Regions from separate parts of the Streptomyces sp. NPDC058751 genome, predicted to be linked through region 1. Evidence: riboswitches for the same ligand, from Rfam matches in the RefSeq annotation. Region 1 holds a riboswitch; the other holds the start of a gene.
The links. Region 1 has a riboswitch for cyclic di-AMP ahead of ACFW6B_RS08400 (M23 family metallopeptidase). Riboswitches for the same ligand answer to the same signal wherever they lie in the genome.

Region 1 (4,870 bases):
GGTCGAGAAGTACTTCGGCTCCATCCCCGGGCACGACGGCAAGCCCGAGCCGCGGGACGGCTCGCTGCCCGACACCATCGGGGAGCAGCTGCGCGAGGTCGTCGAGGAGGAGGTCCCGGCGCGTGCCCTGATGGCCGCCTACCGCCTTCCGGAGGACGGCACGCGCGCGTGCGACGCGGCCGACCTGGCGCTCACCGTCCTCGGCGGCGGCGAGTCCTCCCGGCTCTACAACCGGCTCGTACGCCGTGACCGCACCGCCGTCGCCGCCGGGTTCGGCCTGCTGCGGCTCGCCGGAGCACCCTCCCTGGGGTGGCTGGACGTGAAGGCGTCCGGCGACGTCGAGATCCCGGTCATCGAGGCCGCCGTCGACGAAGAGCTCGCCCGGTTCGCCGAGGAAGGCCCCACGACCGAGGAAATGGAGCGCGCCCAGGCCCAGTTGGAGCGCGAATGGCTCGACCGGCTCGGCACCGTCGCGGGCCGCGCCGACGAACTGTGCCGGTACGCCGTCCTGTTCGGCGACCCGCAGCTCGCCCTGACCGCCGTGCAGCGCGTCCTCGACGTCACGGCGGACGAGGTCCGGGAGGCCGCCAAGGCCCGCCTGCGCCCCGACAACCGCGCGGTGCTCGTCTACGAGCCGACCACCACCGAAGCCGCCGACGCGGCTGACCTTGCCGACGAGACCGACGAGGAGGCGGCGAAGTGACCGAGCTCGCCACCATGGACTTCCACCCGCAGCCCCAGGCCGGCCAGCCGAAGCCGTGGGCCTTCCCCGCCCCCGAGCGCGGCACCCTGGGCAACGGTCTGACCGTGCTGCACTGCCATCGCCCCGGCCAGCAGGTCGTCGCCGTCGAGGTGATCCTCGCCGCGCCGCTGGACGCCGAGCCCGCAGGCCTGGACGGCATCGCCACGGTCATGGCCCGCGCCTTCTCCGAGGGCACGGACAAGCACTCGGCCGAGGACTTCGCCGCCGAGCTGGAGCGCTGCGGCGCCACGCTCGACGCGCACGCCGACCACCCCGGTGTACGTCTGTCCCTCGAAGTGCCGGTCTCGCGCCTGGCCAAGGCCCTCGGCCTGCTCGCCGACGCCCTGCGGGCCCCCGCGTTCGCGGACAGCGAGGTCGAGCGGCTGGTGACCAACCGGCTGGACGAGATCCCGCACGAGACGGCCAATCCGGCCCGCCGTGCCGCCAAGGAACTCTCCAAGGAGCTGTTCCCGGCGAGCGCGCGCATGGCGCGCCCGCGCCAGGGCACCGAGGAGACCGTCCGGAACATCGACTCGGCGGGCGTCCGCGCCTTCTACGAGAAGCACGTGCGCCCCGCCACGGCCACCGCGGTCGTCGTCGGCGACCTGACCGGTGTCGATCTCGACGAACTGCTCGCCGACACGCTCGGCTCCTGGACCGGCTCGGCCGCCGAGCCGCTTCCCGTGCCGCCGGTGAGCGCCGACGACACCGGCCGGGTGATCATCGTCGACCGCCCCGGCGCCGTCCAGACCCAGCTGCTCATCGGCCGTGTCGGCGCCGACCGGCACGACCGCGTGTGGCCCGCCCAGATCCTCGGCACCTACTGCCTCGGCGGCACCCTCACCTCGCGCCTGGACCGCGTCCTGCGCGAGGAGAAGGGCTACACCTACGGGGTACGGGCCTTCGGACAGGTCCTGCGCTCCGCGCCGGACGGCACGGGCGCCGCGATGCTCGCCATCAGCGGCTCGGTCGACACGCCGAACACCGGCCCGGCGCTCGACGACCTGTGGAAGGTGCTGCGCACCCTCGCGGCCGAGGGCCTGACCGACGCGGAGCGCGACGTCGCCGTGCAGAACCTGGTGGGTGTCGCGCCCCTGAAGTTCGAGACGGCGGCGGCCGTCGCGAGCACGCTCGCGGACCAGGTCGAACAGCACCTGCCGGACGGCTACCAGGCGACGCTCTACAGGCAACTGGCCGCCACCGGCACCGTGGAGGCCACCGCGGCGGCCGTGAGCGCCTTCCCGACGGACCGTCTGGTGACCGTCCTCGTGGGCGACGCGGCGCAGATCGCGGACCCCGTCAGAGCCCTCGGGATCGGTGAAGTCACCGTGGTGGCAGCCGAGTAGAACCCGTGCGACGGAGGAAGGGCCCTGACGGCTGAAGAGCCGTCAGGGCCCTTCCTCGTCCCGACGCCGCCCTCAAGATGTCCGTATTCGTATGGCGGTTGCCCTTCTGCCCTGTGGGATGCGTTACAAAAATCGTGATCCGTTTGTTGTTCGAAAGACGCCCCGTCTAGCGTCGGTCCGGCTGTTCGTCACGCAGAGCGCCGCACCCGCGGCACCGGACAGTCATCGCCGAGTCCCCCATGACGCGAGTCAGGGGAGCCGGGGACCCACGCGCAGTCCCTGGGGTGAATCGGACGCCCTCTTCGGAGGGGGCCCGTAGGAGACCTTCCTGCTCCGAACCCGTCAGCTAACCCGGTAGGCGAGAGGGAAGGAAAGGACGAGCCCCTACATGGCGTTCACCTGTGGCACCGGCAAGCATCGTCGTACGAGCCGCGTGCACAGCACGACCACGACCGCCGTCGGGGTCGCGGCGCTCACCACCACCACCGGTGTGATCGGAACCCTGGCCGCCCCCGCGTTCGCCGCGGAAGCCTCCGTCGAGCAGACCGGGCTGACCCAGGCCATCACCCTCGGCGACACGGTCGCCGACCAGATCGACGCGCAGGCCTTCGCGCAGCTGCGCGCCGCCGACGAGGCCGCCGCGCGCAAGCAGGCCGAGCAGACCGCGCGCAAGCAGGCCGCCGAGCAGGCCGTGAAGCTCCGCGAGGCCAAGGAGCGCGCCGCCCGGGAGGCCGAGCGCAAGCGGCTGAACACGTTCGTCATGCCGATCGCCGGTTCGTACGTCTCCACCGGCTACCAGGCCAGCAGCGCCCTCTGGTCGTCCGGCAGCCACACCGGCGTCGACTTCCACGCCGCGACCGGCACGTCGGTCCGCTCCGTCGGCGCCGGCACGGTCGTCACGGCCGGAGACGGTGGCGCCTACGGCAATCAAGTCGTGATCAAGATGCACGACGGCACGTACACCATGTACGGCCACCTGTCGTCCATCGGGGTGTCCGTGGGACAGACGGTCACTCCGGGGCAGCAGATCGGCCTCTCCGGGGACACCGGCAACACCACGGGACCGCACCTCCACTTCGAGGCCCGTACGACGGCGGAGTACGGCTCGGACCTGGACCCGGTCGCGTACCTGCGTTCGCACGGCGTCAACCTCTGACCACCGCTTCGCGGCTTCTTCCCCGTTTTCGATGCCCCGGCTCACCGAGCCGGGGCATCGTCGTTTCCACAGGGCGTCTGTCCAAAAAATATCCATGGATTCAGGCCCGCCGTCGGAAATTCAGGCTTCCTGCAATAGAGTCACTGAACAAGCGTCAATCGGCGGCGTTTCACGGGGATTAAAGCGGAGGTCGGTCATGCGTATTCCGGCGCACTCGGTGTGCACGGCGATCCGTGACGACATCGTCGCGGGTGTCTACGAGCGCGGCGGCCGCCTCACCGAGGAACTGCTCGCGCGCCGCTACGGCGTCTCGCGCGTCCCCGTGCGCGAGGCGCTGCGCACGCTGGAGGCCGAGGGCTTCGTGGTCACCCGCCGGCACGCGGGCGCGTGCGTCGCGGAACCCACCGAGCAGGAGGCCGCGGACCTCCTGGAGATGCGCATGCTGCTGGAACCCCTGGGGGCCGCGCGGGCCGCGCAGCGGCGCACGGAGGCCCACCTCAAGGTGCTGCGGGGTCTGGTCAGGCTGGGGCAGGAGCGTTCCAGGCGAGGCCACAGCGAGGATCTGCGCTCCCTGGGAGGCTGGTTCCACGAGACGCTCGCCCAGGCGTCCGGCAGCCCCGCGCTGACCTCGACGCTCGCCCAGCTGCGTCACAAGATCGCCTGGATGTACTCGGTCGAGGTCCCGGCGGACCCCGCGGAGTCCTGGGCGGAGCACGGCGGCATCGTGGACGCGGTGGCCCGCGGGGACAGCGAGCGGGCCCGCGCGATCACGACCCTGCACACCGAGCGCGCCACGGCCGCGCACCGGCTCCGATTTCCCGGCGGTGACCGGTCGGACCGTGTGAGAAGTTCGCAACATCCCGTAAACACGACGGGTCCGCATCTTTAACACGGGTGTCGTATACAAAGAGGATATTCAGCGGGGGCTTATTTTTCATGCCCTTTTATGAGCGTGTCCGGAATTTCTCCGCGTGCCATTCCCGCAGCCGCTGCGCGAGCCCGTGAGGGGCGCCAGGGAATTCCCGGGCGTGGGTACGGAAAACGGCTGAGCCGCGCCACCCGGTGAAGGTGGACGCGGCTCGGCCGTGTGTGTCCGGGTACCCTGTACGGGTCTCAGACGGTCTCGGGGAGCTCGTCGAGCCCCTCGGCGACCAGCTTCGCCAGACGGTCGAGCGCGGCGTCCGCACCCTCGGCGTCCGAGGTGAGGACGATCTCCTCGCCGCCCTCGGCGCCCAGGCCGAGGACCGCGAGCATGGAGGCGGCGTTGACGGGGTCGCCGCCGACCTTGGCGATCGTCACGGGGATGCCGGAAGCCGTGGTGGCCCGGACGAAGATGGAGGCGGGCCGGGCGTGGAGGCCCTCGGTCCAGCCGACGTTGACGCGGCGCTCAGCCATGTGATGCTGCCCTTCGGGTGTTCAGGGTTGTCTAGACCATTGTTCCATATCGCGAGGCGTGCCCGGACTGTCCCGGGTCCCGCCCGCCGCGGTGTCGGTCGAAGACCCGCTCCGACGCCCGTCACCCTCAGACTGCCTCGCGCCGTTGTCGTACGCGAGCCGTACTCTGGGGCCCATGCAGACCTCGTCGGACCGGCACGAGTACCCAGACCACTGGGAGGCCGACGTGGT
Region 2 (4,870 bases), on a different contig from region 1:
CCTCGACCTCGACCGTGGGGTTACCTCGGGAGTCCAGGATTTCCCGGGCTACGACGACGTCGATGGACGGCACGAGCATCTCCTTTATGGGATGTGACGCGGTATGCGGGACTTCGACAGCCCCGCGGGATGAGCCTAACCGGCTCCCGGGGATCGGCCAGCCGATCGACCGCCCCGCGAGCGGATACGAGCCTACATATTGTTCCTGAACTGAACAAAAATGGAGGCAAAAAAACCCCGCTCCGGTGCGTGCGGGGGAACACGCGCCGGAGCGGGGAGCCCGTGGGGACGGGGACCTCGGCGGGCCCCCGCTACGGAGGTCCCGCGAAGGGGGCCGGCGACCTGCCGGGGGACGCGGAGCGGCACCGGAGCCATGGCCGCCCTCCGCCGAGAGCGGCCGGACCGGCCGGCGTCCGCCCTGCTCAGCGGAGGTGGAGCTGCTGGCCCGGGTAGATGAAGTCGGCGTCGGCGACGATGTCCCGGTTCAGCTTGAACAGCTTCTGCCAGCCGCCCTTGACGTGCTTCTTCTCGGCGATCGAGCTGAGGGTGTCGCCCTTGACGACCTTGTACTCGCCGTCGCCCTTCTTGACCTTCTCGCCGGCCGGGGTGGTGACGGTCTTCTGGGCGGCGGGGCGCTCCGCGGAACGGGACGCGGGCCGCTCCGTCGTACGGGTGGGCTGCTCCGTCGTACGGGTGGCGGGGGCGCTCTGCGAGCCGCCGGACGAGGACGAGGCGGAGTCGGACGGGGCCGACGGGGCCGAGCCGCCGCCGTACGGAGTGCTCGACAGGCCGACGCCGCAGGTCGGCCAGGCGCCCTTGCCCTGGGCGGCGAGGACCTTCTCGCCGATGGCGATCTGCTGCGACTTCGACGCCTGGTCGGCGGTCGAGGCGTAGGCGGTGCCGCCGTACGCGGCCCACGTGGAGGACGAGAACTGCAGTCCGCCGTAGTAACCGTTGCCGGTGTTGATCGACCAGTTGCCGCCGGACTCGCACTGGGCGACGGCGTCCCACTCGGAGGCGGTGGCGGCCGAGGCGCTGCCGGCCGCCATCAGCGGGGCGGCGATGGCGGCGCCGGTGACACCGGCGAGCGTGGCGACACGGGTGGCCTTGTTCGGGCGGCGGTGCTTGCCCTTGCCGGAGAACAGCATGGAGATCCCCTCACCGACGCCTGCGAGGTGAGCTGTCGGGTTCGGGCCGGTTGAGTTGCCCGGCCGCGCGCTTTCGGTCCCGTCTCCAGGACGTCCGGCACGCGGCTTCACCCCGAGCCGTTCCCGGGTGTCTTCCGACTCCCGGTCCCGGCACCTACCTTGGGTCCCCCGCTCCTGCCCACGGCGCATGACGCGACGACTGTTCCCGTACGGCCGTTGGCAGGATTCGGCGTTGCGACCGTCGGGGCCCGCTGTGGCGAGCGGCACGACCGTAAGCAGCCGATCGACGGAATTTCAAAGACGATCAGGGCTTCTGAGACTCATCTCTCAGTTGCGCCAAATGGGACATTCCACAGCGAACCATGACGCGAACTCCCGCTAGTTCTGCACCGCTTCACCGGTGTCGGCAATGCTCCGACCAGGGACGACGAGGCCGGGACCGCTGTCGTCGGCCGCCGTGTCCGCGGTGGGCAGATCGCCCCATCCGCCTTCGAGGCCAAGGGCGTCGGAAACGGTCCAGAGGTTGTCGATGACCTCCGCGACGTACTCGGCCCCGGCGGCTTCGGCCGCGGGGCTCGCGGCGTGCCGTCCGGTGGAGCCGTCGGCGAGGGCGTCGGCCGCGCTCTCCGCGGCGTCCCCGCCCCGGTGCCGTCCGCTGCCGGCGCTCGACGCGTCGGACGGGGCCGAAGAGGCACCCTTCTTACCGGACTTGGCCGATTCATCACCCTTGTCGACCTTATCCGAATCGTCGGGGCTCTGCGAGGCGCTGGGCGTCGCGGTGGCGCCGGTCGCGTCCGAGGAACCGTCCGCATCCCCCGAAGCGGACGCCTCGCCCGAAGGGGACGAGCTGGGCGAAGTCGCCAAACCGGACGAAACGTAGGAGCCGGAGTCGCTCTCGGCGCTCGACGAGTCGCCGGCCACGCCCGTGTCGACACTGACCTCGCCCGAGCTCTTGCCCTTGCCGAGCCCGGAGAGCGGTCCGCAGGTCGGCCAGGCCGCGAGGCCCGTGTCGGCGAACACCTTCTCGGCGACGGCTATCTGCTGCGAGCGGCTGGCCTGGTCCGGGCTCGGGGCGTACTCGAGGCCGCCGTGCGTCTCCCAGTTCTCCTGGTCGAGCTGGAGGCCGCCGTAGTAGCCGTTGCCCTGGTCGGAGCTCCACGCGCCGCCGCTCTCGCACTGCGCCACCTTGTCCCAGGTGTTCCCGTCGGCCGCGCTCGCGCTCGCCGCGGCGAGCAACGGGATGGCGATCGCCGATCCGGTCACCCCTGCGGCGACGATGAGTGCCGGGGCCTGGCGAGGGCGACGGTGACGGCCGTTCCCGGAGAGCATGCGAAAGCCTTTCGAGTGACAGCGGGGGAGCACCACGGCCCCTGCCTGAACGAGAAGCGCAGGCGCCGCGTTGATGGGTGAAGGTAGTCGCACTCCAGCGCTGGTTACAAGTCGATGCAGTACTGATCACGCGAAGATCACAGATTTGATGGAGCATCATGTTCCGCTGGCATCAAGGGCGCTCTTTCCGGTATGCGGAAGAGCCTCTTCGGCGCGGACGCCGAAGGGTCGCCGATGCACCCATCAAGTCCTATTTGACCGGGGTGAATTCCACAGGAAGCGTCCGCAAACCGCGCATAATGAGCCCTCCGCGCCAGCGCAAATCGGCCGATTCTCCGGCGAGTTGGATGTCGGGGAGGCGGCTGAGGAGCGTACCGAGCGCGGTCTGCCCCTCCAGCCGGGCGAGCGGCGCGCCGAGGCAGTAGTGGATGCCGTGGCCGTAACCCAAGTGCTGAAGGTCACGTCGGGCGAGATCGAGCGTGTCCGGCTCCTCGAAGCGTTCGGGATCGCGGTCCGCGGCCGCGAGGACCACGAGCACGGGGTCGCCTGCCGCGATGTCCTGCCCGCCGATCCGCACGTCCTCGGTCGCGAACCGCCAGGTGGCCAGTTCCACGGGCCCGTCGTAGCGCAGGAGTTCCTCCACCCCCGTCTCCAGCAGCCCGCTCTCCCCGGCCGCGAGGGAGGCCTGCAGGAGCTCCCGCTGCCCGGGATGGGTGAGCAGGGCGTGCATCCCGTTCCCGATGAGGTTCACCGTCGTCTCGAATCCGGCGAAGAGCAGGATGAAGGCCATGGCGGCGGCCTCGTTCTCGGTGAGGTGCTCGCCGTGGTCGGAGGCGCGGATGAGACCGGAGATGAGGTCCTCGCCGGGCTCGGGCTCCGCGGTCAGCGCCTCGCGCTTGCGGTGGATGAGTTCGGCCAGATACCCGCGCATCTTCTTCACGGACCGGGCGACCCCGCCCCTGGGCCCGCCGCCGTGCCGGATCATCATGCCCGCCCAGTCCCGGAAGTCGTCCTGGTCCTCGCGCGGGACGCCGAGCAGGTCGCAGATGGCGTAGATGGGGAGCGGGAAGGCGAACTCGTGGATGAGGTCCGCGGAACCCCGGGACGCGAAACCGTCGATGAGCTGATCCGTCAGCTCCTGCACCCGGGGAGCGAATTCGGCCACGCGCCGGGGCGTGAACGCCTTGCTGACGAGCCGCCGCAGCCGGGTGTGGTCCGGCGGGTCGATGTTCAGCAGATGCGTCATGAGCTCGGCCTTGCGCTCCCCGGGAATCCCGGTCCGGCCCTTCGCGTGCGCGGGCTCGTCGTGGTGCGCGGGGTTCTTGGACAGCCGCTGGTCGGCGAGCGTCTGCCTGGCGTCGGCGTACCGCGTGACGAGCCAGGCCTCCACCCCGCTGGGCAGCCGCGTGCGGTGCACGGGCGCGTGCTCCCTGAGCCAGGCGTAGGCCGGGTAGGGGTCGGTGGCGAACTCCCAGGTGAAGAGTTCGGGGGCGGCGCTGGCGGAGGCTTCGTGCTCGGTCACTCCTCGACGGTATCCGCAGCGGCGCGCACGCCCCTGACCGCCGTGTCCACGAAAGACGGCACCCTCCCGGCGGCCTCACCACCGCCGCGCCCACGGAAACCGGACCTCCGGCCGCCACGCCCGCCCCGTCAGCCTTCCCCGCGTCTGTCCCCCGCCTTTCTCCCCTCCCTTTCTCCCCTCCCTCTCTCCCCTCCGTCTACTCCCCCTCCGGCTCTCTCCCCTTCGTCCCGTTCTCCTCCGCCCCGCGGATCGCGTCGCGGTACGTCCGTGCCGCCGCCCGCAGCGCCGTCTCGGGGTCGACGCCCGCCGCCTCGGCCCGGACGGCCATCGCCAGCAGTTCGTACCCCACGCCCTCGCCCGCGGGCAGCGGAACGTCGAGCCCCGCCGTACGCGCACGGGACGACAGCTTGGCCGACAGGGCCAGGCCCGGCTGGCCGAGCGGGATGCCCTCGGTTATGGAGGTGCGCCGCTTCTCCACCGCCTTGGTGCGCAGCCAGTGCTCCTTGACCTCCTCGGGCGTCGTGGCCGTCTCGTCGCCGAAGACGTGGGGGTGCCGGTGGATCAGCTTGGCGACGATCCCGCCGGCCACGTCGTCGATCGAGAACGGGGCCTCCGTGTCGTCCTCGGCGATCCGGGAGTGGAACACGACCTGGAGCAGGACGTCACCGAGCTCCTCCCGCAGCTCGTCCCGGTCCCCCTCCTCGATGGCCTCGACGAGTTCGTACGCCTCCTCCAGGCCGTACTTCGCCAGGCCCTCGTGCGTCTGCCGGGACGACCAGGGGCACTCGGCGCGGATGCGGTCCATCACCTGGACGAGGTCGAGCAGGCGCGCGCCCGGCAGGTCGTACGAGGCGGGCAGCAGCTCCAGGTC

Region 2: another riboswitch for cyclic di-AMP. It lies ahead of ACFW6B_RS27355 (transglycosylase family protein); the one in region 1 lies ahead of ACFW6B_RS08400 (M23 family metallopeptidase).

The regions. Positions count from the first base shown of each region.
Region 1 covers NZ_JBHYPZ010000006.1:114,982-119,851, forward strand. The annotation lists gene ACFW6B_RS08390 (M16 family metallopeptidase) at 1-703, shown strand, start outside; gene ACFW6B_RS08395 (M16 family metallopeptidase) at 700-2,088, shown strand; cyclic di-AMP (ydaO/yuaA leader) riboswitch at 2,305-2,464, shown strand; gene ACFW6B_RS08400 (M23 family metallopeptidase) at 2,477-3,244, shown strand; gene ACFW6B_RS08405 (GntR family transcriptional regulator) at 3,441-4,133, shown strand; gene ACFW6B_RS08410 (HPr family phosphocarrier protein) at 4,358-4,639, opposite strand; gene ACFW6B_RS08415 (GNAT family N-acetyltransferase) at 4,815-4,870, shown strand, end outside.
Region 2 covers NZ_JBHYPZ010000032.1:101,342-106,211, forward strand. The annotation lists gene eno (phosphopyruvate hydratase) at 1-79, opposite strand, end outside; gene ACFW6B_RS27355 (transglycosylase family protein) at 423-1,148, opposite strand; cyclic di-AMP (ydaO/yuaA leader) riboswitch at 1,151-1,390, opposite strand; gene ACFW6B_RS27360 (transglycosylase family protein) at 1,527-2,477, opposite strand; gene ACFW6B_RS27365 (cytochrome P450) at 2,728-3,999, opposite strand; gene ACFW6B_RS27370 (nucleoside triphosphate pyrophosphohydrolase) at 4,196-4,870, opposite strand, start outside.